Regions from separate parts of the Labrenzia sp. C1B70 genome, predicted to be linked through region 1. Evidence: predicted binding sites of a transcription regulator. Region 1 holds the regulator's gene; each other region holds the start of a gene.

The links. Region 1 encodes PhoB, which activates phosphate uptake and scavenging genes when phosphate is short. Its sites were predicted from a motif close to TGTCATNNANCTGTCAT; they were not measured.
Region 2: Q666_RS53760 (DapH/DapD/GlmU-related protein) is a predicted target of PhoB. The motif match lies at 3,951-3,967, and genes of this name have one in related genera.
Region 3: Q666_RS50770 (UDP-2,3-diacylglucosamine diphosphatase) is a predicted target of PhoB. The motif match lies at 8,325-8,341, and genes of this name have one in related genera.

What each region holds. Positions count from the first base shown of each region.
Region 1 covers NZ_AXCE01000062.1:489,373-499,453, reverse strand. The annotation lists gene Q666_RS63175 (aspartate aminotransferase family protein) at 1-978, opposite strand, end outside; gene Q666_RS63170 (GcrA family cell cycle regulator) at 1,420-1,956, shown strand; gene phoB (phosphate regulon transcriptional regulator PhoB) at 2,283-2,984, opposite strand; gene phoU (phosphate signaling complex protein PhoU) at 3,065-3,760, opposite strand; gene pstB (phosphate ABC transporter ATP-binding protein PstB) at 3,792-4,553, opposite strand; gene pstA (phosphate ABC transporter permease PstA) at 4,601-5,953, opposite strand; gene pstC (phosphate ABC transporter permease subunit PstC) at 5,953-7,422, opposite strand; gene Q666_RS63140 (substrate-binding domain-containing protein) at 7,488-8,528, opposite strand; gene Q666_RS63135 (substrate-binding domain-containing protein) at 8,883-9,833, opposite strand; gene Q666_RS63130 (ATP-binding protein) at 10,038-10,081, opposite strand, start outside.
Region 2 covers NZ_AXCE01000024.1:13,022-23,102, forward strand. The annotation lists gene phnE (phosphonate ABC transporter, permease protein PhnE) at 1-784, opposite strand, end outside; gene phnE (phosphonate ABC transporter, permease protein PhnE) at 796-1,644, opposite strand; gene phnD (phosphonate ABC transporter substrate-binding protein) at 1,827-2,741, opposite strand; gene phnC (phosphonate ABC transporter ATP-binding protein) at 2,800-3,633, opposite strand; gene Q666_RS53760 (DapH/DapD/GlmU-related protein) at 4,033-4,659, shown strand; gene Q666_RS53765 (helix-turn-helix transcriptional regulator) at 4,747-5,316, shown strand; gene Q666_RS53770 (HD domain-containing protein) at 5,366-5,986, shown strand; gene Q666_RS53775 (STAS/SEC14 domain-containing protein) at 6,126-6,497, shown strand; gene Q666_RS53780 (class II glutamine amidotransferase) at 6,596-7,384, opposite strand; gene Q666_RS53785 (aminotransferase class V-fold PLP-dependent enzyme) at 7,401-8,867, opposite strand; gene Q666_RS53790 (Lrp/AsnC family transcriptional regulator) at 8,972-9,433, shown strand; gene Q666_RS53795 (SH3 domain-containing protein) at 9,440-10,081, opposite strand, start outside.
Region 3 covers NZ_AXCE01000012.1:538,253-548,333, reverse strand. The annotation lists gene sbmA (peptide antibiotic transporter SbmA) at 1-210, shown strand, start outside; gene Q666_RS50810 (DMT family transporter) at 316-1,317, shown strand; gene Q666_RS50805 (hypothetical protein) at 1,549-1,956, opposite strand; gene Q666_RS50800 (Lrp/AsnC ligand binding domain-containing protein) at 1,977-2,213, opposite strand; TPP riboswitch at 2,421-2,531, shown strand; gene Q666_RS50795 (hydroxyethylthiazole kinase) at 2,600-3,373, shown strand; gene thiD (bifunctional hydroxymethylpyrimidine kinase/phosphomethylpyrimidine kinase) at 3,410-4,216, shown strand; gene Q666_RS50785 (TRAP transporter substrate-binding protein) at 4,218-5,324, shown strand; gene Q666_RS65940 (hypothetical protein) at 5,358-5,696, shown strand; gene Q666_RS50780 (OmpP1/FadL family transporter) at 5,921-7,267, shown strand; gene Q666_RS50775 (SDR family oxidoreductase) at 7,338-8,117, opposite strand; gene Q666_RS50770 (UDP-2,3-diacylglucosamine diphosphatase) at 8,387-9,190, shown strand; gene Q666_RS50765 (glycosyltransferase family 1 protein) at 9,187-10,081, shown strand, end outside.

The DNA of each region.
Region 1 (10,081 bases):
GCGCACTTCGGCCAGAACGTCCGGATGGCCGTCCACCAGTGCGGCCAGCTTCTGCTTGAAGCTGAGCCCCTTCTGACGGACACCTTCCAGGAACCCGTCTTCCAGAACGACGTCCAGAACGGCATTGCCGACTGCCATGGCCAGCGGATTGCCGCCAAAGGTGGTGCCGTGGGTCCCGGGGGACAGCGCCGCCGCCGTTTCTGCCGTTGCAAGACATGCGCCCATCGGGAACCCGCCGCCGATACCCTTGGCGATTGCCATCAGGTCCGGTTCCACGCCCGCCCACTGGTGAGCGAACAACTTGCCGGTCCGTCCGACACCGGTCTGGATCTCGTCGAAGATCAGCAGAATGCCGTTGTCATCACAGATCTTGCGCAGCGCACGCAGGAAATCGGCCGGAATTTCGCGGATACCGCCCTCGCCCTGCACGGGCTCGATCGCGATCGCGGCCGTTTGCGGACCGATGGCATCTTTCAGCGCATCCAGGTCTCCTGCCGGCACCTGGTCAAAACCGGGAGCCTTCGGGCCAAAGCCCTCAAGATATTTCGCCTGGCCGCCAGCCGCGATGGTCGCGATGGTCCGGCCATGGAAAGCGCCTTCAAAGGTCACGATGTGGAACCGCTCGGGGTTGCCGTTGTCATAATGATAACGGCGCGCGCATTTGATGGCAGCTTCCATCGCTTCCGCGCCGGAATTCACGAACAGCACCTTGTCGGCAAAGGTTTCCGCGCACAGGCGCTGCGCCAGCCGTTCGCCATCCGGGATCTGGTGCAGGTTGGAGGTATGCCACAGCTTGGCTGCCTGATCCTGCAACGCCTTGACCAGATGCGGATGGGCATGACCGAGTGCGTTGACCGCGATGCCGGAACCGCAATCGAGGAATCGTCGGCCATCGGTGGTAACCAGCCAGACGCCTTCCCCATGATCGAAAGACAGGTTCGATCTTGCGTAATTTCCGAATAGTGCAGTCGCGGACATAACCTCGTTTGTCTCCTTTAAACGCCCCTGCTGTCCCCTGCGTCGCCCCGACGCCGGGCCGTCACCTTGAAAAGATGCCGAAGGGCCAAAACGCGACGTGCCGCCCCGATGAGGCGGCACGCAGCGGCTTTCTTATACACTGCCGGTACCATGCACTGTCAATGGAAATGGCGCACAAGACATTTCATGTGCCGCGGAGGGCGGATTTCATAAAATTCTCAATGACCTCGCCATAATTGGGGAAAAGTCGTTTCATCCCCAACTGGTTTGGGTCGAGTGGTTGCCTGACAAATTAACGTTATTGTAACCTCTCAGCAATCAGACACGAGATCTCGTGAGGCAAATCACCAAGAGGCACTAGATCTGCCAGCATTAAGCGTGCTTGCGCATGCTTAACACGGGGTTAATGGCCGCAGGACGGTCAAACTAAAGGGTGCGGCAATGAGTTGGACAAACGAACGAGTTGAGCTTCTCAAAAAGCTTTGGGGCGACGGCTTGAGCGCAAGCCAGATCGCAGGCGAACTGGGTGGTGTTACCCGTAACGCCGTGATCGGCAAGGTGCACCGCCTTGGCCTGTCCGGCCGCGCCAAGTCCACCTCTTCAAGCGCTAAGCCACGCCGGCCGCGCACCGCAGCTCCTGCAACCGGTGCAGCGCCGAAGAAACCGACGACGTCACATCCGCAGTCGATCGGCGCAACGGCCCTGAAAGCAGACATCTCGCCGGCTCCAGTGGTGGCTGCCAAGCCACGCGTAGAGCCGATTGCAGAACTTGTTCCGATCTCGCAGCGGGCTACCATCCTGACGCTGACCGAGCGGACCTGCAAATGGCCGATTGGCGACCCGGCGACCGACGACTTCTACTTCTGCGGCCGCCAGTCCGATGCCGGCGTCCCCTACTGCGCTCATCACTGCAAGATCGCGTATCAGCCGGTCGCCGACCGCCGCCGCGATCGCAAGACGATGGCTCAGGCAGGCTGATAGCCTCGCACCTAACCAATTCATGACAAAGCCCGCCGATTTGGCGGGCTTTTTTTGTTTGGGCCTTCCTTTGACCAGATGCCCGACCCCGAACAGTGACCTCCCATGGCTTGTTCTCGGCACCGCTCCATGCCGTTTCCGTTCCATCAAAACAAACCTTGTTTGACCGCTCCGCCACGACAGGGACCGCAGGATCAGCCCCGACACCGACACAACTGATGGGGTGGTCGCAGAAGAGAACCTTGCTCCGCGAAAGGCACATAACCGCTGAGAAACAAAAAGCCCGCTTGAAAGCGGGCTCCTTAATTCCATTCTGCAAGTTGCCCTCAGGCAGTGGCAGAGGTGAACTGGTCATTGAAGGCATATCCGGCACCACGGACGGTACGGATAGGATCCTTTGCCTTGCCCTTGTTCAGAGCCTTGCGCAAGCGACCGACGTGAACATCGACAGTGCGTTCATCCACGTAGACATCGTGACCCCAGACCCCATCCAGCAGTTGTTCGCGGGAGAAGACACGGCCAGGCGATGTCATCAGGAATTCCAGCAGGCGGAATTCCGTCGGCCCCAAGTGTATTTCCTTGGTGTTGCGACGAACACGGTGCGTTTCGCGATCCAGTTCGATGTCGCCGGACCGCAACATGCTGGACACCACTTCCGGGCTTGCCCGGCGCAGGATGGCGCGCACGCGGGCCATCAATTCCGGTACCGAGAAGGGCTTGACCACGTAGTCGTCGGCACCGGTCGACAGGCCGCGGATGCGCTCTGCTTCCTCACCGCGTGCCGTCAGCATGATGACCGGCAGGCGCTCGGTATCCTCGCGCGCCCGCAGGCGGCGGCACAGTTCAATTCCGGACAGGCCCGGCAGCATCCAGTCGAGCAGCAACAGATCCGGCAGGCTTTCCCGCAGGCGGATTTCCGCCTCGTCACCCCGGACACAGGACTCGACCGAGTACCCTTCCGCTTCCAAATTGTATCTCAATAGAAGGCTGAGCGGTTCTTCGTCTTCAACGATGAGCACCTTCGGCATACATCTCGCTCCAATTACCGCAACCGGCGCCGAAGCGCCGGCCGTTAAGATCTTCTGCAAATCCGACGATTACCGGCGGGTCAGACCGCGCCTGTTTCGTCGACCTTTGCCCGGTCTTCCGGCAAACGCTCGCCAGTGACCATGTAGTAGACGTTCTCGGCGATGTTCGTCGCGTGATCGCCGATGCGCTCGATGTTCTTTGCGCAGAACAAGAGATGGACGCACTGTGTAATGACCCGCGGGTCTTCCATCATGTAGGTCAGGAGTTCGCGAAAGATCGACGTGTAGATCGCGTCGACCTCGGCGTCGGCTTCCTGAACCCGGCGGGCGGCTTCCGCATCCTTGCGGGCGTAGGCATCCAACACCTGCTTGAGCTGCGAAAGAGCGAGTTCCGTCATGTGCTCCACACCGATCGCGAGCTTCTTGGATTGCAAGTCGCTGTCGATGGCGATGACGCGCTTGGCAACGTTCTTGGCAAGATCGCCAACACGCTCCAGGTCATTGGCAATGCGCGTTGCGGCGGTGATTTCACGCAGGTCCTGCCCCATCGGCTGGCGGCGGACGATCAGCTCGATCAGCTTCACTTCAAGTTCGTTGTAAAGGCTGTCCAGACGGACATCGCCCTTGATCGTCGCCTTGGCAAGCTCCAGATCCTGCGACACCAGCGCGGACACCGCATCGGCGAAAGCCTTTTCGGCAATACCACCCATTTCGGCAACCTTGCCGGCCATGGCCGTCAGTTCGTCATCGTAAGCCGAGACTGTATGTTCAGACATCCTGTGTCCCCTTCAGAAACCTAAAAAATGCTTAGCCGAAGCGGCCCGTAATATAGTCCTGCGTACGCTTGTCCTTCGGATTGGTAAAGATGTCCTCCGTCAGACCTTCCTCCACCAGAACACCCAGGTGGAAGAACGCGGTACGCTGAGACACACGGGCAGCCTGCTGCATCGAGTGGGTCACGATCACGATGGTGAAGTTTTCCCGCAGTTCGTCGATCAGCTCTTCCACCTTCGCGGTCGCGATGGGGTCAAGCGCCGAGCACGGTTCGTCCATCAGGATCACTTCCGGGCTGACGGCAATGGCACGGGCAATGCACAGACGCTGCTGCTGACCGCCCGACATGCCGGTGCCCGGCTCGTCCAGACGGTTCTTGACTTCTTCCCAAAGCCCGGCCTTCTGCAGGCTGGAGGCAACGATTTCATCAAGCTCGGACTTGTTGCGGGCCAGACCATGGATTCGCGGACCGTACGCAATGTTGTCGTAGATCGACTTGGGAAACGGGTTCGGCTTCTGGAAAACCATGCCGACCTTGGCGCGCAGCTGTACGGGATCGACCTTGGGATCGTAGATGTCCTCACCGTCGATCTTGATCGACCCTTCCACACGGCAGATGTCGATGGTGTCGTTCATGCGGTTGATCGTCCGCAGGAACGTCGACTTGCCACACCCGGACGGACCGATGAAGGCAGTCACGGACCGCGGCTGAATCTCGATGTCCACGTCCTTGATGGCGTGGGTATCGCCATAATAGACCTGCACCTTGTTCGCGGAAATTTTGCTGTCGGTCATGGTTTTCGCCTGTTCAAAATTCGGCATCTCGTTCATCGGAGCAATCCTTACCAGCGGCGTTCAAACCTGCGGCGCAGGATGATAGCGATAATGTTCATGGTCATGAGGAAGACCAGCAGCACGATGATCCCGCCCCAAGCGCGTTCATAGAAAGCCGGGTCGGCGCGTTTCGCCCACTCGTAGATCTGGGCCGGCATGGCCGAGTTCGGAGAGAAGAAACCGGCAGCCACACCGTCCGGGAAATTGGAGGCGATGAAACCGACCATCCCGATCAGCAGCAGCGGAGCGGTTTCCCCAAGCGCCTGTGCCAGACCGATAATCGTGCCGGTCAGAATGCCAGGCATTGCCAGCGGCAGGACATGGTGGAAGATCGACTGCATCTTGGAGGCGCCAATGCCAAGGGCCGCATCGCGGATGCTCGGCGGAACGGCCTTCAAGGAGGCGCGGGTGGAGATGATGATCGTCGGAAGTGTCATCAACGTCAGCACCAGACCACCGACCAGTGGTGCGGATTGCGGCAGATGCATGAACTGGATGAACACCGCCAGACCGAGAATACCGAACACGATGGAGGGAACGGCGGCCAGGTTGGAGATATTCACCTCGATCAGATCGGTGAACTTGTTCTGCGGAGCGAACTCTTCCAGGTAGATGGAAGCGGCCACGCCGATCGGCAGCGACAGGAACAGCACCACCAGCATCATGAACAGCGATCCGATCATGGACGCCCCGATGCCGGCCTGCTCCGGACGGCTGTCGGAAGCATCGGTTCCGGTGATGAAGGCCCAGTTGAAGCGCTTCTCCAGAATGCCGGCGGACTGCATCTGGTCAGCCAGATCCAGGTGTGCGGCATCCAGGTTCTTGTCTTCGGCAAGATCCTCGCGCTTGACGCGGCCCTTCAGGTAGCCGTCGACACGGGATGAGGCGATCAGCTCGAAGGTTACCGTCGTGCCGATCTTGTCCGGGTTGGCAAGTGCATAGTCACGAACCGTCGCGGCAGCCCCTGAGGAGAACAGCTTCTGCAGGTCCTTTGCCGACATGTCGGTGGTGATGTTGAGACCGGCGAGTTCCTTGGCAAAGGCGTCGTCGATGATGGCCCGGTACTTGGAGGTCTTGACCACCGATTTTTCCGCTTCGGCAATCTGCTCCTGATTGAGCGGGACATCCACCTTCAGAAACGTCTGGCTGAAGGCGCCAAGGCCGTTGGAAAGGATTGCCCACAACAGCGCGACGAGGAAGAACAGGCCGATGCCGATGGCAATGATGCCGTAGAGCTTGAAGCGCGCTTCAGCGGCGTTGCGCTTTCTGGTCAGCGGATCGAGTTCGAGGATCGACGTGGTCTTGTGCGGGGTCGGAGCACTGGTCTTGCCCGACGGTGGCGTAAGGGTCGTGTCGGTCATTAGTCGTACTGCTCCCGATATTTGCGCACGATGTAGAGCGCGACGATGTTGAGCCCCAGGGTCACGACGAACAGGGTCATGCCGAGTGCGAAGGCGACAAGGGCTTCCGGGGAGGCAAAGTCGGCGTCGCCGGTGAGCTGGCTGACGATCTTCGCGGTTACGGTGGTCATCGCTTCGAGCGGGTTCATGCTGAGCCGGGCAGCAGCGCCGGCCCCCAGCACAACGATCATGGTTTCACCAATGGCGCGAGAGGCCGCCAGCAGGATGGCCCCGACGATCCCCGGCAGGGCCGCCGGCAGAATGACCTGCTTCACGGTTTCCGAATGGGTGGCACCAAGTCCGAGCGATCCGTCACGCATGGCCTGCGGCACAGCGTTGATGATGTCGTCGGAAAGCGAGCTGACGAAGGGGATCAGCATGATGCCCATGACAGCGCCCGCGGTGAACACCGAGGAAGCACCGGACATCCAGCTTACGCCAAGCGCACCGCCGGAGCCGAAGACGTTCATCAGGAGCGGCCCGACTGTCAGCAGCGCGAAGAGACCATAAACGATGGTTGGAATACCGGCCAGGATCTCGAGCAGCGGCTTGGCGACGGCGCGTACGTGCGGCGTTGCATACTCAGACAGGTAGATGGCAGCGAACAGACCGATCGGTACGGCAACGGCAAGTGCGATCAGGGAGATATACATGGTCGCCCAGATCAGCGGCACGATCCCCAGCTCCGATCCACCGCCGAAGCTCGGCGCCCAGGTCAGGCCGAAGAAGAAATCAGCAGCCGGATAGAGCCGGAAGAACTCGACCGTGTTGAAGATCAGCGACAGCACGATGCCGACAGTCGTCAGGATGGCGATCGAGGCTGCTGCAATCAGGATATAGCGGACGACCGTTTCCACGACGTTGCGGGCACGGAAATCCTTGTTGGTGCGCAGAACACCGACAGCGAAACCGATCAGGCCGACCGCCAGAACGCCGATTGTCCGCAACAGCAGGCCTGTACCCGAGATGCTGCGGTATGTCTGCGCGGCCCGCAACGTTTCGGCGGTCACTTCGGAACCGAGCGCGACACCTATCTCGCCGAGACGGCTGCGCACGTCGGTCAGATCGGTGCGGATGGAAGACGCCATGTCGGCCGACATGGCGCCTTGAGAAACGGCAAGGTCGAGACCCTCGGCAACACGTACGACGTCGCTCATGACGAGGTCGAGTGAACTTGCGGCAATGGTCTCTTCGGAAATCTTGGAGGAAACCTGGCTGTCAAGAATGATGGGCTGGAAGATCAGCCACGCAATGAGCAGCAGGAGGGCAGGAACCAGTATCGAAACAACGACGTTCCAGCCGTAATAACCAGGCAGGGAATGGAGCTCACGCACATCCCCTCCGGCAGAACTTAAGGCTTTTCCGCGGCCGACTATGTATCCGGCGACAGCCAGAACCAGCAGCGCAATAAGAATATATGGAAGTGACATAGGGCGACCCAACCGGCAAAGAAGAAAGAAAGGGCGGCCGAAGCCGCCCTTCCGGAAAGATGTGCTTAGTTGCCCATCGTTTCTTCGGCTTCGATGGAAGCCTGCGTAGCTGCAAGCTCCGGATCGGAAACCAGGCCATACTGGGCCAGCGGGCCGTCCGGGCCAGCGATTTCGTCAGAAACGAAGAACTGAGCGTATTCTTTCAGGCCCGGGATAACGCCGATGTGTGCCTTCTTGATGTAGAAGAACAGCGGACGGGACACCGGGTACTCACCCTTGGCGATGGTTTCGGTGGACGGAGCGATACCGGCCATCGTTGCCACTTTGAGTTTGTCGGTGTTGTTCTCGTAGAACGCCAGGCCGAAAACGCCAACGCCGTTCGGGTTGGAGTCGATGCGAGCCAGGGTCTCGGTGTAGTCGCCGTCGATGTCGACCGACTTGCCGTCCGTGCGAACTGCGATGCAGGCGTCTTCAGCGTCGTCTTCGGACATGCCGCCGTCGATCATGGCTTTCAGAGCGCCGGATTCTTCACAGCCAACAGCCAGAACTTTTTCTTCGAACACTTCACGGGTGCCGTGCTTGGTGCCCGGGATGAAAGCAGCGATTTCCGCGTCCGGCAGGGAAGCGTCAACTTCGGACCACTTGGTGTACGGGTTGTCGACGATCTGACCGTCCTTCAGGACTTTCGGGGACAGAGCGTTGAACCACTGAACCTGGGTGAATTCGTTGAAAGCCGGGCCGTCTTTCTGGGAAGCGAAGACGATGCCATCGTAGCCGATGCGGACTTCGATGATGTCTTTCACGCCAGCTTCGGCACAAGCCTTGATTTCCTTCTCGCGGATAGCGCGGGAAGCGTTTGCGATGTCGATGGTGTTTTCGCCAACGCCGGTGCAGAACTTCTTCAGACCAGCAGAGGAGCCACCGGATTCAACGACCGGTGTCGGGAAATCGGTGTTTTCGCCGAATGCTTCAGCAACGATGGAAGCATAAGGAAGAACCGTGGAGGAACCAGCAATCTGCACCTGGTCGCGAGCCTGAGCCGAACCAACGAATGCAGTGGAAGCAACGGCAAGAGCAGTTGCGCTAACGAGGGTCGTAAATTTCACTTGACCACTCCCTTTGAATGTCAAGGTTTCTAGATGATCACCGCGCTTGGATGTGCACGAGCGATGCGGGGAACCTAGGCTCCACGGATGAGAGTTCTATGACAGTTCCTTTTCAGTTTTGTGACAATTTAAGATACTGAAATTACTCAAGAAAACCTGTTCCTTGACGGTTTTATGTCGCAAAGGGTCACAAAAACCCGTCTCGAGGTGCACATGGTGCAGCTCTCACTTGCCTCGGCAAAGCTGACAGGCATCCCTTTTATCCATCTGGCGAGCGTTATGCCTGATCAGGGAGGCTTTCAGGCACCTGCCGCAGCGGCCGAACGGGGTTTTGCATTGCCCGGCTCGGCTCGATCAGAGTTGCAAGGCCGGCAACGCCATTGCGTCGGTCGCCTCTTGCCTGCGTTTTTCGGCAGACAGGGGAATCAGTCCCTTGCTCGCCAGATACCCATCGTCGCCCCAGGCCTCTTCGCTGGTGAAGGCAGCCACATACTCCTCCATGCCAGGAATAAGGCCGACGTGTTCCTTCTTGATGTAGAAAAACAGCGGGCGGGACACCGGGTATTCCCCGGAGGCAATCTTTTCGAACGTCGGCTCGACCCCGTTGACGCCAACGCTCTGGATCTTGTCCCGGTTCTGCATCAGGAAGGAATAGCCGAAGATGCCGACCGTCACGGGATTGGCCTCCAGAGCACCGACGATCAGGTCGTCGTTCTCGCCCGCTTCGACAAAGCTGCCGTCCCGGCGAATGCGCGTGCAACCGTCCTTTTCCAGATCCTTGACCGACTTGCAGCCTTCTTCCATGACAAGTTCTTCGAACGCATCACGAGTGCCGGAGGTCGGAGGCGGTCCAAGCACCTCGATCTCCTCATTCGGCAAATCCGCGTCGATGTCCGACCAGGCAAGGTTGCCATTGTCGACAAGCTGTCCGTCCTTCGGGAGTTTCTCGGCCAGCGCCTCGAAAATCTGCTCCACGGTCAGGGTGAATTTCGGGCCATTGCGCGAATTGGCCAGCACGATGCCGTCATAACCGATTTCCACTTCGACCGGCGTGACACCGTTTGCGAGACAGGTGTCCAGTTCCGAAGGTTTCATGCGCCTGGATGCATTGGTGATGTCCGGCGTGTGTTCACCAACGCCCTTGCAGAACAGGTTGAAACCGGCGCCTGAGCCCGTGGATTCGACAATCGGGAACTTTACGCCGTTGCTGCCGACTGCTTCTGCGACCGCGGTCGCAAACGGAAATACCGTTGACGAGCCGACGATAAGCAATCGGTCACGCGCTTCGGCGGTCAGGGATGCCAAACAAAAAACGCCACACAACACAGCGCGGGCTGAAAAATACATCGGCACGTTAAAACTCCTGGACAAAAATGCTGGCGCGATCCGGCAAGACAGGCCTTCCTTTAGGCGGATCGCCTGACCGGTCACAAAAGACTTTTCCGATCTTGCAGTGGCAAGTCTCTAGCAGTCTCGCGTCTCAGGAATACGACAGTCGCCAATCCGGCATCAGGCGGAGATCTTCTCTGGCAGACCTTCAACGTTCTCCATGG
Region 2 (10,081 bases), on a different contig from region 1:
TGAGAGTGCCGAGAACGGCCATCATGATGGTTTCGAACAAGGCGGTAAGAACCTTGCCGTGCTGCCAGTCAGGGTTTTCCAGAAACTCGTTCACGATGAACCAGATGTTCGACGTTTCCGGATCCATTCGGTCTGAGCTCAAAGCCAACGCATAAAGCTGGCTGAAAGACATGCCATAAAGTGGTGAGCGGAACGGAAACCAGAAGTTCTCCCAACCGCCGAAATAGTTGTGAACCTCGATCTTCGTCTTGGTGACCTGAAGGCGCCGATCAAGGGTCGGGCGCACATCGAGCTTGCGCGGGTCGATCTTGATCCAGTCCGGTGCCGGCCCTGCCGGCAGAGCCGTTTCGACACCATCGGCAGTCGCGGTGCCCTCCACCACGCCATAGCCCGGTATGGTGAACAGGGCTGTCCTGCCATCGATCTCGACCTTGTAGCCATCGCCGAGGTCAACCACACCATTTTCGCCGCTGAGCTGCACCCAGTCGGGCACCTTGGCGTTGTCGTAGGTAGCGGTGCGCTCGCCTTCGATCGCAACTTCGAACTCGTTGTCCCGGAAGCTCTTTGTGACGTGAACTTTGTAGGCGACGCTATCCGTTGCCAGGATCACCGCCCGTTCCGGCTGGGCACGAGAGAGCAGTTCCGGCACCCCGAAGGCGAACCACGTGTAAACGAGGTAGGTGAAGATCGCGAGCGGTACGACGACAGTGAGCCATGCGCGCCGGCGGACCTGATTCCAGACGAGAGCCTGGGTGACGGGTGTTTCGAGCGTATCGACGGTCATGAGATTTCCCCTCAATGCGCCCGGCCGGACCCGACCAGCTTGCCGCGCAGATAGGACGACAGTTGGTCGATGGCCATGATGGTTATGAACAGAAGGACGAAGATAGCGGCGGTTTCATCGCCTGCACCCTTGCCCCAGCCGATCGTGCGGCGAAGTTCCTGGCCGATGCCGCCAGCGCCAACGAAGCCGAGAATGGCAGAAGCACGCACATTGATTTCAAGGCGCAGCAGGAAATAACTGAGATAGTTTGGCGCCACCTGGGGCAGCACCGCAAACCGGATGCGTTGCAGCCAGCTGGCCCCACAGGCCGACAGGCCCTCGATGGGCTTGCGGTCGATGTTCTCGTTCACTTCGGAAAAGAGTTTGCCGAGCGCACCTGCGGTATGAAACGCAACAGCGATCATGGCTGGTACAGGGCTGGAGCCGAGTACGAAGATCAGGAACAGCGCAATGATCAGTTCGGGAAAGGCACGTGTGATGTCCATGATGCGGCGGACTACCGGGATCAACGGTCCCCAGCTGTCGACATTGCGTGTGGAGGCCATCGCCAGCACCACCGCCATCGCGCCGCCCAGAAGGGTCGCAACCGCGGCAATGTTCAAGGTTTCCAGCATGGCCGGAACGAACTGCAGCATCAGCGAGAAAAAGGCCGGGCCGGCTTCAAAGGCTTCAACGACGATCTCGCCCGGATAGTCGAAGAACTTGGAAAGACCCTGAATAAATCCGCCGGAATTCATCGAATTGGATTTCGAATAACCGGAGACCAGAACCGCTACGACCAGCAGCAACCCTATCAACGAATAGAGCTGGCGGCGTTTGCGCATGGACAGGATTTCCTGCTCGAGTGCGGCAACAGCCATTGTTTGGGACCTTTACTTGATGCTCACTTCATCCGAAGCGGGGTGGCTTAGCTGGATCAACCCTTCGAAACCTGGCGATCCTGGCCCTGTGGAGCCACTTCTGGCGGAAAGTCGATTCCGCTGGCCGATACTTGAGAAAACGCGGGCCGGAGACCGGCCCGCGCGGAGATCGGAAATTCCGATTACTCGCTCTTTGCCTTGCGGGCAGCGACGATGGATTCGTAAGCCGCATGGGTGATCGGTTCGAAGCCGCGTGCTTCACCGGCCATCACGCCGTAACCACATTCCTTGTCTTCCTTGACGAGGTTGGCCATCAGCTCGGTCATCTTTGCCTTGATGTCGTCCGGCAGCTTCTTGGACAGGACAACCGGGCCTTCCGGGATCACCGGCGAACGCCAGATTTCCTTGATCTCGGTCATGTCGACCAGACCCGCATCGGTTGCCTTGCGCAGAGCGCCGGAATTGTAGCCGTCTTCCCATTCGCCAAGACCGTCAGCCCAGGTCACGCCGCCGGCAATGTCGCCGTTGAATACGGCAACGATGGTCTGCTCGTGACCACCGGTGAAGACGACGTCGGAGAAATACTCACCCGGCTTCATGGAGTAGCCGAGTTTCGGGATTTCGATGGACGGGATCAGGTAACCGGACGTGGAGTTCGGGTCACCAAAGCCGAAGGTCTTGCCCTTCATGTCTTCCAGGGAGTTGATCTCGCTGTCGACGCGGGCAAAACCGATGGAGTAGTAGCCGTAGCTGCCGTCGTTGTTGACCTTGACCAGAACCGGCTCAACGGCTTCCGGGTCGGTCAGGAAGACTTTTGCGTAGCCGGAAGCACCGAGCCAGGCCATGTCGAGGTTACCGCCGAGCAGGCCTTCGATAACGCCGTTGTAGTCTGCCGGAGCAAACAGCTTTGTCGGAACGCCGAGCAGTTCCTCGGTCTTTTCGCGCAGGCATTCGTTGGCACGCAGACGGTCGGAAGCATTTTCACCGCCGAGCAGGCCGATACGGAATTCCGTGATTTCCGCTGCACCGGCAACAGAAGCGTTCAGAGCGATCATGCTGACGGCAGCAAGCGCAGCAACTTTAGCAACGAGTTTCATTTGGGACACTCCCCGAGAGTTCTCAATTTTGATGACGTTAAGCGGGTGCGCAGCCGGATCAGACCGCTGCTGCCGCCGGGGTCATCGCACCGGCGGATTCTCTGGAACCGGGCTGGCCGGCATCGATGGCGGTGGATGTCGCCGCCTCGTTAAAGCTCTCATCGGCACCGTAGATTTCGCGTGCGACGGCTGTGGTCAGCGCTTCCGGCGCCCCGTCGAACACGAGGAAACCGTCGCGCATGCCAATCACCCGGTCGCAATAGGTCCGGGCAGTGTCGAGCGTGTGCAGGTTGCAGATGACGATTTTGTTGTCGCGCTCGTGAATCTCACGCAGCGCATCCATGACGATCTTGGCATTCATCGGATCGAGCGAGGCAATCGGCTCGTCCGCCAGGATCATGTGCGGGTCCTGCATAAGAGCGCGGGCAATCGCAACACGCTGCTGCTGACCACCGGACAGCTCCTCGGCCCGCTTGGTGGCTTCCTGGGCAATGCCCAGTCTGTCGAGCGCACCAAGCGCGGAATTGACGTCTTCCTGGCTGAAGATGTTGAAGAGGCTCTTCAAGGTGCCGTGACCGTTGAGGCGCCCCAACATGACGTTGGTGACAACATCCAGGCGCGGCACCAGGTTGAACTGCTGGAACACCATGGCGCAGTCGCGCTGCCAGCGGCGCATCATGCCGCCTTTCAGGCTGAGAATGTCCCGGCCATCGAACAGGATCTGTCCGGCGCTGGCGGGGGTCAGCCGGTTGATCATGCGCAGCAAGGTTGACTTGCCGGCACCGGAGCGACCGATGATCCCGACCATCTGCGGTTTTTCGATATTAAAACTTACTTTGTTGACCGCGGTCCGAGACCCGAAGGTCTTGGTGACTTCCTGAAATTGAATCACGCGCCAGCCCTGTCCGTTGTGTTCGTCGTGCTGCGCGACAAGAGCCACCGGACCATTACAGAAAAATGACATTCCTTTGTCGGGGAGCCCAAAATTTTATGACAAATCAATGACATCCCTGCCTGAAGCATCGGCAGAACAACCATCGCCGGCGGGAATTCCGCTGCGCTCTCAGCGCTTTCCGGGCCCCCTCGGCGTCACACATGCCTGGCTGAAATTCACTCGGAAATCAGTGCTCAAATACAAGGCTTCTACCCGCCAAATGCCGTTTTCACCGCTGTGGATGCATGCAAAAAAAGTAACGGAAGTCACGCCAGTGTCATCAAAGCGTCACGACCGGTGCCAGCAACACGGCTACAAACCGTTTCCGCACTCCTTCCAACGCTATATGGAGCATCCATGTCCGCCCCGACCCAGAAGCCTTCCCTCACCGAAGCCCCGAACATTCATCCGGAGGCCAGGGTGCTGAATTGTGATCTCGGCATCTGGACCGAGGTTGGCGCACGCACGGAAATGCGCGAAAGCAGCATGGGGGACTATTCCTATATCGTGCAGGAAGGCGATGTCGTCTGGTCGACCATCGGCAAGTTCTGTTCAATCGCCCGTCGCGTCCGCATCAATCCGGGAAACCACGCAACCTGGCGCGCCTCCCAGCACCACTTCACCTACCGTGCTGCTGCCTATGACCTTGGCGAAGACGACGCGGATTTCTTCCAGTGGCGCAAGGACGACTGGGTCACCATTGGCCATGATGTGTGGATCGGCCACAACGTCACCGTGCTTGCCGGCGTCTCGATCGGCACCGGAGCTATTGTTGCAGCCGGGGCAGTCGTCTCCAAGGATGTCGCCCCTTACACCGTTGTTGGCGGTGTGGCCGCCAGGGAAATCAAACGGCGTTTCACCGAACATCAGGAACAGGCGCTGATCGATATCTCCTGGTGGGACTGGTCCCATGAAGAACTGAAGCAACGGCTGCCCGATTTTCGCAAGTTGTCGATCGACGCGTTCATCGAGAAGTATCGCTGATCCCGCAGATGGCGCGGACACCTGCTCAGGTGAACCGTGCTTCTTTTCCCGCTGCACAAAATTCCCGGGACGCGTTACACTTGCACCATGCAAACAGAAACCGCCGTTCTTGAAAGCAGTCTTGGACCGTCGCTGCGGCGCTGGCGCGTACTGAACCGGGTCAAGCAGGAAGCTCTGGCGTATGAACTCGGCGTCTCGCAGACGAGGATATCGCGCTGGGAGAGTGGCAAGTTGCAGCCGGACGACAGCAACAGGGCGAAGATCACCCGTCTGCTGAGGGCACGTCCGGAGAGCGCCGCCGACAAGGCCCTGCTTGATCTTGTCTCCCGGTCCGCAGTTCCCGTGCATCTGGTCTGCGACCTCACACACAGGCTGCTGGCCATATCCGTACCGCGTGCCTGCGAATGGCGCGCACCGGTGAGCGAGTTTCTGAACCGGCCCCTATGGCGTTTTGCGTCCGAAGGCATCCGGGCAACGGAGCACAGACTGACCGACTATGGCTGGTTCGAGCCGGATGCTCCGGACATTGTCTACCGAACGGAACACGTTGATTTTCCGGAAATGACCATCCCGGAGAGCACCATCCGGATTTCGCGCCTGCCGCTGTCAGACGGACGGTTTGCGCGGCTGGTCCGTGAAGAACAGGATGCCGCATAAATTATGCGGTAACTCGTCTGGCGCGGTGGCCCGCAATAATCTGGCCACCATGACAAAGACGCTCCCTTCCCTCGATCTTCCTGAAATTTCCCACACCAGACTGAGAGGCCTGCTGGACTTCCTTCAGGCTGCAGAGCAGCTGAAAGACACGCTTCGCTCGGGAACGACAACCGGCGGCAGGCCGGAGAGCACTGCCGAACATAGCTGGCGACTGGCCTTGATGGTTCTGTTGTTCGAACCAGAGCTGAAAGAAATCGACTTGCTCAAGCTCCTGAAGCTGACGCTTGTGCATGACCTGGGCGAAGCCATCTCCGGAGATGTCCCCGCTCCACTCCAGACGCCGGGTGACGACCGGCAGGAACGCGAGAGGCGGGACTTCCTGACCTTGTGTGAACCGCTGCCGGGTGACGTGGCTGGGGAGCTAACCTCCCTCTGGGATGAGTATGCAGCGGCACGAACCGTCGAAGCCCGACTTGCCAAGGCGTTCGACAAGCTGGAGACCATGCTTCAGCACGTTCTGATGCCAAGGCAAGCGCCTTCATTTTATGAGTTCAACCTGGGTTACGGCCGTGATCGCACCGATTGCAGTGCTCTCACGCGCCAGTTGCGGGACGAAGTCGACGAGCTGACCCGCACCATGATGACGGGCGCCGGACGGGAAATCGCCTGATTGCACCAGAGACTTTGCCGCTCAAGGGTGCCTGGCGCCTTGCCGGGCGGTCAGCAAAAAAGGTCAGGCAGGTTCTTATTTTTCGTGTTTGGGTTTACCCTTCTGGTTGTGCCGTCCAGTCACTGCCGGAGGAACCAGCATGTACACCATTCTGCCCCGCAGCCAGGGTGCCGTTCTCGGTGTCGAGATTTCCGGAAAAATCGATATTGATCAGGAAAAGAACCTGATCGCCAAGGCCGAGGAGATGATTGAAGACCAGGGCAAGATCAGCGTTCTGGTCGTTCTTGGCGATCATGTCGGCGTTTCCTTCGAGGCCGCCAAGGCGGACATCCGGTGGGTGCTTGCCAACATGCAGCATCTCAACAAGATCGCCATCGTGACGGACAGCAAGTTGCTTGCCGCCCTCGTTGCGATCGACGCCACGTTTGCACGGATGGTCGGCATTCAGGAAAAGCACTTCGACCGGGATGAAATCGATATCGCCTGGCACTGGATCGAAACGCCAGTCTGAGGTCAAGCCGTTGGCGATTTCTGCCGCTGAGGCTGCCGTCCAGCCTCATCTGACAATTCAGTTCTGGCAGGTCAGTCCGGGCAGGTCAGTGCGGAAACTCAGGCGTCGGCGAGCTGTTCATCACTCAGGAAGGCAACCTGGTTCACTTTCCCGTCCCTGACCTCGATCATCTGGCCCTGAGGCACTTCCATCCAGCATCCGCGGGCTTCATCCAGCGGTTCGGACACCACCATCACACCGTCGTCATACACCCGGTAATAGAGCGTCGGCGCCAGGTTGTCCGAAGCATAGCGGGCGGCATAGAGCGTTTCACCATCCGACCAGCCGGCAGCAAAACGCATGTGCGGCGTCGTTCCGGCGTATTTGGACAGGGCTTCTGCTTCGAACACAGCTCTCGCCATCGCCGCGCGCGGGTGCAGATTGAGTCCATAGGCGAGCGCGACCAGAAACAGGCTTTCGCTGTCGGTGCCGCCGATGCGGTCGCGGTAAAGGTCGTCCGGGATCATGTTGTCGAGGCGACGCTTCACCTTGTCGTAGCCGCCGACCTGACCGTTATGCATGAAGGTCCAGCGCTGGAACGTGAAAGGATGGCAGTTGTCCCGCGTGGTCGCCGTTCCGGTTGAGGCGCGCACATGTGCCAGGAAGTGGCGAGACCGGATGTGCTTGGAGATCTGCAACAGGTTTGGATCCGACCAGGCGGGCCGGACGTCCTTGTAGACACAAGGGGTGTCCCGGTCGCCGTACCAGGCAACGCCGAACCCGTCGGCATTGACCGATGTCTTGCAGGACAGCGCGTTGCGGCTCTGGTCGATCAGCGAATGCGCCGGATCGCAAATGACTTCTTCCAGGTATTTGGGAGCTCCGCTCCAGGCAGCCCAGCGGCACATGTCGACTTGGTGTCCTTCAAGCAGCGTCTTGCATGGCCTTGAAACGGGCCGTGGTTTCATCGCACGCGTAGTAATCCGCGGCCGGATAAGGATGCAGCGCCAGATCTTCGACGGCGGCAATGATCTTGTCCGCCTTGTCTACTGTCATGAGCACTGAAAAATTGAGCCGTGTCCAGCCGGGTTTCTTCAGTTCTTCACCGGAAAGAATACCCGCCCTCAACGCTTCGGACTGTTCCGGACCGATATCCAGCAACCGATGGGCATAGGGCCCGGCACAGGCGCAGCCACCACGGGCCTGGATGCCATAGATGTCCGATAGCATGCGGGTGACGAGCTGCTGGTGCACATAGCCTCCGCGTTCCAGATCCTTCACACGGAACGAGAACACGGGTAGCACGTGACGGGCCTTGTCGTTTCCGAGGATCTCGATCGCCGGATTGTCACGCCAGACCGCCAGCGCCTTGGCACGCCAGGCGGCGTTCCGCTCGTCCATGAGCCGCTGCCCAATGGCTTCCTTGACCAGAAAGGCGAGCGCCGCCCGGATATCGCCAATCACGTTCGGTGTACCGGCTTCCTCGCGGGCTGAAAGATTGTCTGAATAATCGTGAGCCCAGGGCGAGACGAAGCGTACCGTCCCTCCGCCCGGAAAGACCGGTGTCGCCTTGCTGACAGCTTCCTTACGCACGATCATGACGCCTGACGCGGCTGGCCCACCGATGAACTTGTGCGGCGAGACAACAACCGCATCTTTCTGGGCATCAGTGCCGGCTTTCATATCTACCGGGAGGTAAGGGCCGGAACCCGCGCAATCCCAAACGCTGAGCGCGCCGTAACGCTTCAGAATGCGTGTGACCGCCACGTCGTCGGTAACGATGCCGGTTACGTTGGACATCAGCGAGAATGCTCCAACAATCAGCCGGCCGCCCCCCGCCTTGCGCAAGACAACCTCGAGCTCTGCAAGATCAGGTCCACCAGTTTCCGCTTCGTCTATCTCGATCACCTCCGCTCCGCTTTCGCGCCAGGGCAGAATGTCTGAGTGATGTTCATAGGGACCGATCACAACAAGTGGCTGTTCGCCTCGCTCTGCGGCGGCTGAAACACCAAGAAGATGTACAAGCCGGTTAAGGCCTGCGGTTGCCCCCGAGCCGCAAAAGACCGTCGCGTAGCCCTGGTCAGCCCCGCAAATGCGGGCGATTTCAGATCGCGCGGCCTCGCGCATTCGTGTCATTGCGCTGCCGCAGTAGGAAGCCTCGGTGTGGCTGTTCGCGTAGACCGGCAGGATTTCTTCCAGAACGAAATCCTCGACCTGACGCAGAGCCCGCCCGGAGGCGACGTAGTCGGCGTAAATAAGCTCGCGTTCGCCAAACGGGCCTGAGATGGTTGCCCCCTCGCCGATCAATCCCGCGCGCAGGCGGGAAACCAGGTCCGGTGATTTCAGTTCCTCGATGAAATGATCGAGTGCCGTGCCTGTTTTTTGGGTCATTTTGTGCTCCGAAACGCCTTTTTCGGATCATACGACCCCTTTCACTGGGATATCTTCACCTCATTCGATTGTTTTTCGCTCCGGATCGTGTCAATTGATCGAACATGGAGAAAAAATTCGATCATATTGATCGCGCGCTGCTGCGCGCCCTGCAACGCGACGCTCGTCTTTCGCAAAGAGACCTTGCCGACAAGGTCGGTCTTTCCCAGAACGCCTGCTGGCGCCGGTTGAAAACGCTGTACGACAGTGGATTGATTGAAGGACATACGATCCGGCTGGACCCGGCGCAGCTCGGGTTGAATCTCACGGTCTTCGTGATGATCCGGACCCGGCACCATTCCAAGGAGTGGCTGGAAAGGTTCAGGGGCGAAGTGGTGGCCATTCCGAACGTGATCGATTTCTACCGGATTGCCGGAGACTACGACTACATGCTGAAAGTGGTGGCCGAAGACATGAATGCCTTCGACCGCGTCTATCAGCGCCTGATCGAGAAAGTCGATCTGGATACGGTCACGTCGTACATGACCATGGAATCGATCGCGGATGCCCGCGACCTTCCAATCTAGGTATTCTCAGCGGCGGCGTCCGCCACCTCCCCTGCGCGCACCGCCACCGCCGCCATGACGTTGCGGGCGTGCCTGCGGACGTGAGCGCTGAACGTTGCGCTGCCGATTGACCTGACGGTTGCCTGCCGTTCTCGCCCGGTTGTCCCTGCTCAGGTGTGCAGGCGCCTGGGGTCGTGCCGCCGGACGTGTGGCAGGGCGGGTCGCCGGTCGCTGCACATTCGGCTTTTGGATATTCGGTCGTTGCACATTGGGGCGCTGAACATTGGGCCTCTGCGCCGGGCGTTGGACGTTTGGGCGCTCCACATTCGGCTTTTGAACATTCGGGCGTTGGACGTTGGGACGCTCGATATTCGGGCGCTGGCCTGCAGGCAGGTTGGTCGGGCGTTGAACGTTCGGCCGGTTCTGGATCTTGTCGCCAAGGGGGCGGTTGGCAAGGGCTGCGCCTGCTCCGGCGCCAATCGCTCCCCCGGCCAGTCCGGCACCAATGTCACCCACGCGGTCCTGGATTGCCTCGTGGGAGGGCGCAGCGACTTCGCCCCAACGACCACCCTCGAATTTCTGCCATTTCTCACCATCGCGGCGATAGACGCTACCATCCCGACCGGCAAAGACATCACCACGGCGATCAAGGTTCGCTACACGGCCCAG
Region 3 (10,081 bases), on a different contig from region 1:
GTGGGCAAGATCACCTTTGGTATCGTGCAGCAAATCCTGACGGCCTTCAGCCAGGTGTCCTCGTCCTTCCAGTTCCTGGTGAATTCCTGGACGACGATCATCGAGCTCCTGTCCATCTACAAACGTCTGAAAGGCTTTGAGGTCTCCATTGCCGAGCGGGAGCTCGCGGTTGCCGGCGGCACCACTCCTGAACCGGGGGCGCAAGCTTAAGGTCAGGTCTGCGCAAGACGTTCAAGCCAGTTTTCTGTCCCGGCGGTTCCGCGGTCCGACGCACCGCCCGTGGCTTCATGAAGAGCGCCGGGCCTGGAAGTTGTCATGGCGTTCTTGAGCCAGAAGTCCCGTTTCTCCGGACCTCCGGCGCCCACCGGGATGACCCGGCAGGCACCTCTTATCGGAATATCGCTGAAAGTGGCCTCCACCATGGTGTTCTTCGTCATGGCAACGGCCCTCAAGATCGCCGCCGAGACGGTGCCGATCGGTGAGCTTGTGTTCGCACGGAATTTCTTCGGGCTGTTTCCGGTGCTGATCATGGTGGCGATGCGCCGGGAGCTGGGGCTCGCCTTTAGAACGGCCAACCCGCTGGGACATCTTACCCGGGCGTCCGTCGGCCTGACGGCGATGGTTTGCGGCTTTACCGCGTTGTCTCTGCTGCCCTTGCCGGATGCGACGGCGATCGGATTTGCATCGCCGCTCTTCGTGGTGGTGCTGGCGTTTCTGCTCCTTGGCGAAAAGGTGCGGGTCTATCGCTGGAGCGCAGTCGGTGTCGGCTTTGTCGGCATTCTGGTTGTGCTGTCACCGCATCTGGGTGACGCGGAGTTGGATAGCAACTCGATGATCGGGGCCTTGATCGGCCTGACAGGAGCCGGCTTTGCCGCGCTCGCCATGATCACCGTGCGCAAATTGTGCGAGACGGAGCGCACGTCCACGATCGTTACCTGGTTTGCGGGCATGTCGTCCGTATTGTCGCTGCTCACGCTGCCGCTGGGCTTTCTGCTGCCGGGTCAGGCCTGGATCATTCCGGACCTGCCCACGGCAGGTCTGCTTCTGCTGATCGGCCTTGCGGGTGGTGTCGGCCAGATCCTGTTGACGCAGAGCTACCGGTTCGCGGATGCCTCCACCATTGCCCCGTTCGACTATGTCAACATGCTGTGGGCGATCATTGTCGGTTGGGTGGTGTTCAGCGAAACGCCATTGCCAGCAGTGGTGCTGGGGGCGCTGATCGTGATTGCCGCCGGTATTTTCGTCATCTACCGCGAGCACAAGCTCGGGCTGGACCGGACAAAGGCACGCCGGGCGTCATCGCCCTCGCGTTCGTAGGGGGAGACAAGAGGGCAGGTCCCGCTGTCTTCCCCCGTCATTCCGGACTAGCACTGCAGTGCTGTGCGCAGATCCGGAATCCAGCACTTATTTCGCGCCTTAGGCGCGGCATTAGACAAAGAGAGAAGAGTTCGCTTTGCTCACGCTGATGCGCTGGATCCCGGATCGGCGCGCAGCTTTACTGCGCTTGTCCGGAATGACGGCGAATGCGGGTGGCTTCCGAAATCGGCCCTACTGCGACTTGTATTCGAACCGCTCAACAGCGCTCTTGGTGCCGTCCTTGAAGATCAGCTGCACGCTGATCGACTGGGCCGACCCCAGGGGCAGCTCCAGATAGGGCTTGTCCTTCAGAACGACATTCTGGTTGTCCGGGTCACAGGCTTCCAGTTGCCATTCCTGCTCAATCGGGTCGTCGTTTAATCCGTAGAAGACATAGTCGATGCCGCACTTCCAGGATTCCAGGTGCGTGAAATAGATCAGCTCCTGGCCCTGCCAGTCGCGGAATGACACCCAGTTGGCCTTGGTCAGGTCCAGGATCTGCTTGATCTGCTCCGGCGGCATGCCTTGCGCGGACGCGGTCGAGCCGATCGGAGCAAGAGCGAGGGGCAGGCAAAGGGCGGCGATTTTAATGAGTTTCATGGAAATTTCCGGGTCTGAGTTCAGAAGGCCTTGAAGGTAATGATGGTTTTGGTGTCCTGAATGCCGTCGATCGGGTGGACCTTCTCGTTCACGAAGTGGCCAATGTCCGAACCGTCGTCGACATAGAATTTCACCAGAAGATCGTAGTCGCCGGAGGTGGAGTAGACTTCGGACGCAATTTCCGCATCGGCGATCGCATTGGCGACCTGGTAGGTCTTGCCCAACTGGCATTTGATCATCACGAAAAACGGTACCATGGGGCGCTCCGGGCAGTTGGTGTTTGAAGGGGGTGAACGTGTCACCTGAACCATCAGCCGGGCTGTTCGGTCAGCCAAACATGCCGGGCAACAGATTCACGAAAGCAGACTAGGACATCGCCTATCTCCTCCCGCCAGTCAATTGCCGAGTAGCCGCTCTGCACAAGCCGGGTCTTGCAATCGCACGGCCGGCTTGTTAGCAGTGCAATCATCTCATGGGGGTGCCCGGCCATCCTGGACCGGGCTGAGAGGCGGCCTGCCAACTCCTTGAACCTGATCCGGCTGATACCGGCGGAGGGATTTGAGATCATGATGCACACACCACTCCCTTCAACACGTCCTTTCCGGAATACCGGCAACGGGCTTTCTGTCGCAGGAGAGCCGTCATGAGCCTTTCCGTTGCTGCTTCCACGCAGGCCCTGAGCGCCGAACAGGTCTTCACCCTTCTGGAAAGGGTGCGGCAGAAAACGCCGCGCGTTCACGCCATCACAAACGCGGTCGCCCAGAGTTTCACCGCCAATGTGTTGCTTGCGCTCGGCGCGGTTCCTTCCATGACCATCGCGCGGGAGGAAGTTGCGGCCTTTGCCGGCGGGGCTGATGCACTGCTGGTGAACCTCGGCACCCTTGACGAGGAACGCCGTGCGGCCATTCCGCTAGCAATCGAAGCTGCCAGGACTGCCGGACGTCCGGTTTGTGTCGATCCGGTTTTCGTGAACCGGTCTCCCGTGCGCTGCGCCTATGCGCGCGATCTGCTGGGCCTCAAGCCGGATCTGGTGCGGCTCAATCCGGAAGAACTCAACGCTCTCCTGCCGGAGCGGGCAGATGCCGATGCATTGATCGAGGCCGGAACGGTTTTTGCGGTCACTGGCCCGGAAGACAGGGTCGAGAGCCGTGGCGAGGATTTCCTGCTGCGCAACGGCGATCCACTGATGTCACGCGTGACGGCCACCGGCTGTGCCGGCGGTGCTGTTCTGGCGGCGTTCCTGAGCATCGAAAAGGACAGGGCGCTTGCAGCTGCTTGCGGACTGTCCGTCTTCAACATTGCCGGCGAAATCGCGGCCAGCCGGTCAGGCGGGCCAGGCAGTTTGGTGCCGGAGTTGCTCGACGCACTCTATTGCCTGACTGACCGCGACATTGAAGCCCGTCTCAAGACCGGCTGACGCAGGCTTTTCGGCATCTACTCCCAGGAGGTTCCCATGACCGCAATTGCGGTAACCATTGCAGGATCGGATTCCGGCGGCGGAGCCGGCATTCAGGCTGATCTCAAGACCTTTTCCGCAAACGGCGTCTTTGGTGCCAGTGTTATTGCAGCCCTGACGGCGCAGAATACGCTTGGTGTCAGCGCCATCCATGATGTGCCGCCGGAGTTCGTGCGGGCCCAGATGACGGCCGTCTTTTCGGACCTTGCCGTCAAGGCGACAAAGATCGGCATGCTGTCGCGTGTCGATACGATCGAGGTGGTAGCTGAAGGGCTTCGGACACATGAGACAGGCCCGGTTGTGCTTGACCCGGTGATGGTGGCTGCCTCCGGTGACCCGTTGCTTGCCGACAGTGCGGTCGACACGCTGATTGCCTTGCTGCTGCCGCTGGCCGATATTGTTACCCCGAACCTGCATGAAGCTGCCCGCATGTTGCAGGGCGACGTTGCCGCGGACGAAACGCAAATGCAGGCGCAGGCAGAACGTCTGCTCGGTCTTGGAGCCAATGCGGTTCTGCTCAAGGGCGGGCACGGGTCTGGCGCGAATAGCGCTGATCTGCTTCTGGATCGCAACGGCAATGCGGTCTGGCTCAGGTCAGAGCGGATCAACACCGACAACACGCATGGCACCGGTTGCACCCTGTCATCCGCGATTGCCTCGGGTCTTGCCAAGGGGCAGGAGATGGAAGCGGCCGTCAGGTCCGCCAAGTCCTATATTCAGGCCGCCATCGCCGCTGCCGACACGCTTCACATTGGCAGTGGTCACGGGCCAGTCCATCATTTCCACGCGTTCTGGAGCAAGTGAGATGACCGATCAGCCAAAGACAGAAACCGGACGGATCAGCCGTCGCGGACTTCTGGGGGCTTCCGCCGCCGCCGGTGCAAGCGCGTTGGCCGCCCCGGCGGTGGCGCAGGAGCAGGCGACGCTGGAATGGAAGATGGTCACGTCCTGGCCAAAGAACCTGCCGGGGCCCGGGGTCACGGCGCAGCGCATTGCCGACAGGATCGAGCTGATGTCCGGTGGTCGCCTGCGCGTTCGGCTTTATGCTGCAGGGGAACTGGTGCCGGCTCTGGGCGTGTTCGAGGCGGTCTCGGCGGGGACGGCGCAGATGGCGCACACGGCCTCGTTTTTCTGGCAGGGCAAGATCCCGGCTTCGGTCTATTTCACCGCGATCCCTTTCGGTTTGCTGCCGCATGAGCATATCACCTGGATTGAGCAGGGGGGCGGCCAGGCGCTTTGGGACGAACTTTATGCCCCGTTCGGACTAAGGCCCGTAATGGCCGGCAACACCGGCGTCCAGATGGGGGGCTGGTTCAAGCGCGAAATCAACACTCTTGACGATCTCAAGGGACTGAAGATCCGCATGCCGGGCCTTGGCGGCGAAGTGATGCATCGGCTTGGGGCGACGCCTGTCAGCCTGCCACCTGCAGAGTTGTTCCAGGCGTTGGACAGCGGCGTGCTGGATGCGACGGAATTCCTGGGTCCCTGGTCGGACAGGGCAATGGGGTTCCAGAAAGCAGCCAAGTCCTACTACACGCCGGGGTTCCATGAACCCAACGGCACCGGTGAAGCGCTGTTCAACAAGGTGGCGCTGGAAGGTCTGCCGGAAGACCTTGGCGCCATCGTTCTGGAGGCCTGCAAGGCAGAAAACGGCCGCTCGCTTGCAGAAAGCGATTGGGAGAATGCAGGCGCACTGAAGCTCCTGCAGGAAGAGGACGGCGTTACCGTCCGTCCTTATCCGGACGACGTTCTGGATGCTTTGCGGGAGACTTCGGCAGTCGTGCTGTCCGAGTTCGCGAGCAAGGATGCGCTTAGCCAGAGGATCTACGACAGTCATATGGCTGCGCGGGCACGCCTTGCCCCCTGGAGTGACGTTGCCATGCGCCGCTTCCTCGAAGCTCGCGACAGCTAGGCTTGCCGCTTGAGGCTGCAAACAAGGAATGGAGTGCGGTCCTGGACCATCTCTTTCTGCGAGCCGGTGCAACCGACCGGTTCGCAGCTTGCAACCTGCCTTGCCGGAAAAGCTGTAATTGGCCGGACAGTGGCGCGTCGCCTGCTGACAAACTTCCTGACAAAAATTCAATTTCGAAAGGAAAGGCTACCGCGCAACGGTGTGCCGACGCGATTTCCGTTAGGAAAGGTGATTGGCGTTTTTACCAAGGAATATCAAGGAACTTGTCCTACAAAAGATCCACATTCCGTCACGAAACCTGTGGCAAAGCCGCAACGATTCACCGTTAAATTACGTTATCGGAAACTGACATTTCGGGTGCCTGTTTTTTAGGCAAATGTCTGAAAGTGTGTCGGTGCGATGACGAAGAGACTCTGAACCTGTCGTTTTTGAAGTGTTTTGAATGTCTACGCAGCAATACCTACCAGAAAAGCCGCGCATTTCGCATTGCAGCATGAAAAAACGACCGCATAACTGACGTAAATATTCAGTTGAAACGGACGGCATTCTCCTAAAACCCTGTCTCAGGTTGTCATCAAGCATCCGGTGGCTAGGGGATGGGAGGAAACTCAATGCCGTGGGTAAACAAGAAATCAGTTCTACTTGCTTCTACAGCTGTAGCTCTATCAATGGTTGCAGGTTCTGCGTTCGCAGGTGGGTTCGCACTTAGAGAGCAGAGTGCCTATTATCAAGGAATGTCTTTCGCGGGGAACGGAACGACGGGTGAGTCCATCTCCTCGATGTTCTGGAACCCGGCAACGCTGATTGGTGCGGGCAAAGGGCTTACGATTGAATCGCACAGTTCTTTCATCATGCCTGAGTCCGATATCGACGGAACCTTTACGCCCGGAGCACTGACAACCGTCAATGGTGCGACCAGCAGCACAGCGGGCAGCGGCGACATTGCATCGGATGCCTGGGTACCGTCCACCTACACAGCTTACCGCTTCAATGATCAAGTGGTGTTCGGCCTTGCCGTCAATGCGCCGTTCGGGCTTAGCACCAAACCGGAGCAGAACTGGGCAGGCCAGTATTATTCCCGGTCATCCGAAGTGTTCTCGGTCAACGTTAATCCGGCCATCGCCTATCAGATCAACGACATGTTCGCTGTCGGTGTCGGGGTCCAGGCGCAATATCTGCAAGTCCGGCTGAAATCGGCCTATCCGTTCTCCACCTCTGCGGCGACGACCGAGTTCAAGGGGGAAGGCTACGGCATTGGCGTCACCGCGGGCCTGACTGTGCGGCCTTGGGAGGGGACCGAGATCGGTCTTGGCTACCGGTCCGCGGTCGCCAACAATCTCGACGGGTCCTACATCAACCCGGGCGGGCGCTTTTTTGCCGGCATGACCCCGGTTTCCTTCGCGGGCAATCGTGCAGGCATCGAGGCGACAGTCGTCACGCCGGAAACCGTTACTCTGTCGGCAAGTCACCGCATCAACGATACCTTCAAGATCGCCGGTACGGTTGAATGGACCAATTGGTCCCGCCTGAAGACAGTTCATCCGAGCAGTGATGGCGGCACGGCAACCACCAATCCGACGGGTTTGCCAAACCTGGAATTCAACTACGACGACGGTTGGTTCTTCTCGGTGGGTGGCGAGTACAACTGGAACCAGCAGGTTACCCTGCGTGCAGGTGTCGGCTACGAGCTTTCGCCGATCGACGAGGCCATTCGTTCCACGCGTTTGCCGGACAACGACCGGCTGTGGTTGTCGGCCGGTATGACATGGTCTCCGTCGGACAATCTCGCTTTCGACATCGGCTACTCACACCTGATACCAGCCGACACCAAGATCGATATCTCGGGTAACCACCAGGACTACAATTCCAATATCGGTACATACACAGGCAAGGTCGACAGCCAGGTGAACATCATCTCGGCCGCGCTCAGATACACCTACTGAGCGGAAATCCGCTGATAAAAACAAACAAGGCCGGGGGAATCACTCCGGCCTTATTTGTTTCGGCAGGCCCTTAGAACGCCGCCGGATAGAGCCCGCCATCCATCAGGATGTTCTGGCCGGTGATGTAACCGGCGTGGCGAGAGCACAGGAAAGCGCAGGTCTGGCCGAACTCCTCGGCTGAACCAAAACGTCTTGCCGGGATTTCCGCTGCCTGTGCCGCCCGGACATCCTCGATGCTTTTGCCTGACTGCTGCGCGGTGCGCTCGAAGCCGCCTCTCAGACGGTCGGTGTCCATCTTGCCGGGCAGCAAGTTGTTGACCGTCACGCCGTGGGGGGCAAGCTGGCGGCAGACGCCGGCCAGGAATGCCGTGAGCCCCGCCCGAGCACCGCTGGACAGATCGAGACCTTCGATCGGCATCTTTACCGAAAGCGAAGTGATGTTGACGATGCGGCCGAAACCGCGCTCCTTCATGCCGGGAACAACCGCCTGGATCAGCTCGATGGGGGTGACGAAATTCTGCACCACACCTTCCATCAGCGCCGCACGGTCCAGCTCGGAATAGTCGCGCCGGGGCGGGCCACCATTGTTGTTGACCAGGATGTCCGGATCCGGGCAGGCCGCCAGAAGCGCTTCTTGTCCCTCCCGTGTGGAAACATCCGCTGCGATGGCGGCAACGCTCACGCCGAAGCGGTTCTGCAGCAGGGTGCGGGTTTCTTCCAGAACCGTTTCGTTACGTCCGTTCAGGACTATGTCGCAGCCTGCTTCCGCCAGTGCTTCGGCGCAGCCCTTGCCGAGGCCGCGGCTTGACGCACAGATGATTGCCTTTTTGCCCTTGAGGCCGAGGTCCATGAACGTTCTCCTTGATGCAGGTTGGACATGCTTTGTGGCTGGCAAAACCCGATGCTGTCAAATGCCGTCAGGGACATATGGAGCCGGTCAGCATCCGGCAAGATGTTCGTGAAGCAACGGAATGAAGTGAGGGAGGCCAATACCCGATCCGTGCCGGTGTTAATCATTAAGCTGGAAAACAAACAGGCCCGGGGAAGTCACGCCGTTTGTCATAATAGTGATACTTGAATCGCGTCTATAGCGCTCCAAAGGGAATTTGGAGAAGTGCTATGTCTACCGCTGAGGCATCGCGGCATTACCGGGCCTTGTTTATTTCCGACGTCCATCTTGGCACGCGCGGTTGTCAGGCGGAGATGCTGCTGGACTTTCTGAAGGACAATGAAGCCGAGACCATCTATCTGGTCGGCGACATTGCCGATGGCTGGCGTCTGCGGCGGTCCTGGTACTGGCCACAGCTTCACAACGACGTGGTGCAGAAGATCCTGCGCAAGGGGCGCAAGGGAGCCCGGGTCATCTATATTCCGGGAAATCACGACGAGTTTCTGCGCAGCTTCCTCGGTACGCATTTCGGCGGTGTGGAAGTGACCGACAGCATTATTCACGAAGCTGCCAACGGCAAACGCTACCTGGTCATTCATGGTGACCAGTTCGACGTGGTGATCCGCCATGCCAAGTGGCTGGCCTTCTTTGGCGACAAGGCCTATGTGACCGCGCTCGGCGTCAACACCTGGCTCAATGTGGTCCGGCGCCGACTCGGCCTGACCTACTGGTCACTGTCCGCCTGGGCCAAGTTGAAGGTCAAGAACGCGGTCAGCTTTATCGGACGTTTCGAAGAAGCCCTGTCCGACGAGGCGCGCCGGCAGGGCGTCGATGGCGTCATTTGTGGTCATATTCACCACGCCGCGGACCGTGATATGAACGGCATTCACTACATCAACACGGGTGACTGGGTGGAAAGCTGCACTGCGGTTGCCGAGCACCACGATGGAACATTTGAGGTGATCCGATGGGTGGACCGTACCCAGGAGGAGGCCGTGCCGGCGAAAGCCAAGGAAGCACCGGTCGCCGCATGAGTTCCATTCTGATTGTGACGGATGCCTGGCATCCCCAGATAAACGGTGTGGTTCGCTCGCTGGAGCGCACGGCCGAAGAACTGGAGAAGATCGGTGTGCGGGTGGAATTCCTGACCCCTCAGGAATTCACGACACTGCCGTGTCCGACCTATCCGGAAATTCGCCTGTCGTTGACCCATCGCGGCATCGTGCGCCGGAAGATCGAGGATTACGGCTGCGAGCATCTGCACATTGCAACGGAAGGCCCGCTCGGGCTTCTGGCGGCAAGCGTCGCCAAGAAGGCTGGGCGTCCGTTCACCACGAGTTACCACACCCGGTTTCCCGAATATGTTTCAGCCCGGCTGCCGGTTCCGCTGACCTGGTCCTACAGCTGGCTGCGCCGGTTTCACAATTCCGGCTGCGGCTGCATGGTCGCAACACGGTCACTGGAGCAGGATCTGCGTGACCGTGGTTTTACCAATCTGATGCGCTGGTCGCGCGGCGTGGATGAGCAGCAGTTCAAGCCTTACGAGGGTTCCGTTCTGCCAGCCGACCTGCCTCGCCCGGTGTTCATGTATGTCGGCCGGGTTGCAATCGAAAAGAACATCAAGGCGTTTCTGGATCTCGACCTGCCGGGATCGAAAGTGGTGGTCGGTGGTGGCCCGCAGCTCGACAGTCTGCGCCGGGAGTACCCGGGGGTGCATTTTACCGGTTCCAAGGTGGGCGAAGATCTCGCAAGGCATTATTCCGACGCGGATGTCTTCGTGTTTCCCTCACTCACCGACACCTTCGGCAACGTTATGCTTGAGGCCCTGGCCTGCGGCGTGCCGGTTGCCGCTTTCCCGGTAATGGGCCCGCTCGACGTCATCAGCGATACGGGGGCGGGTGTCTTGTCGGAAGATCTGCGCGAAG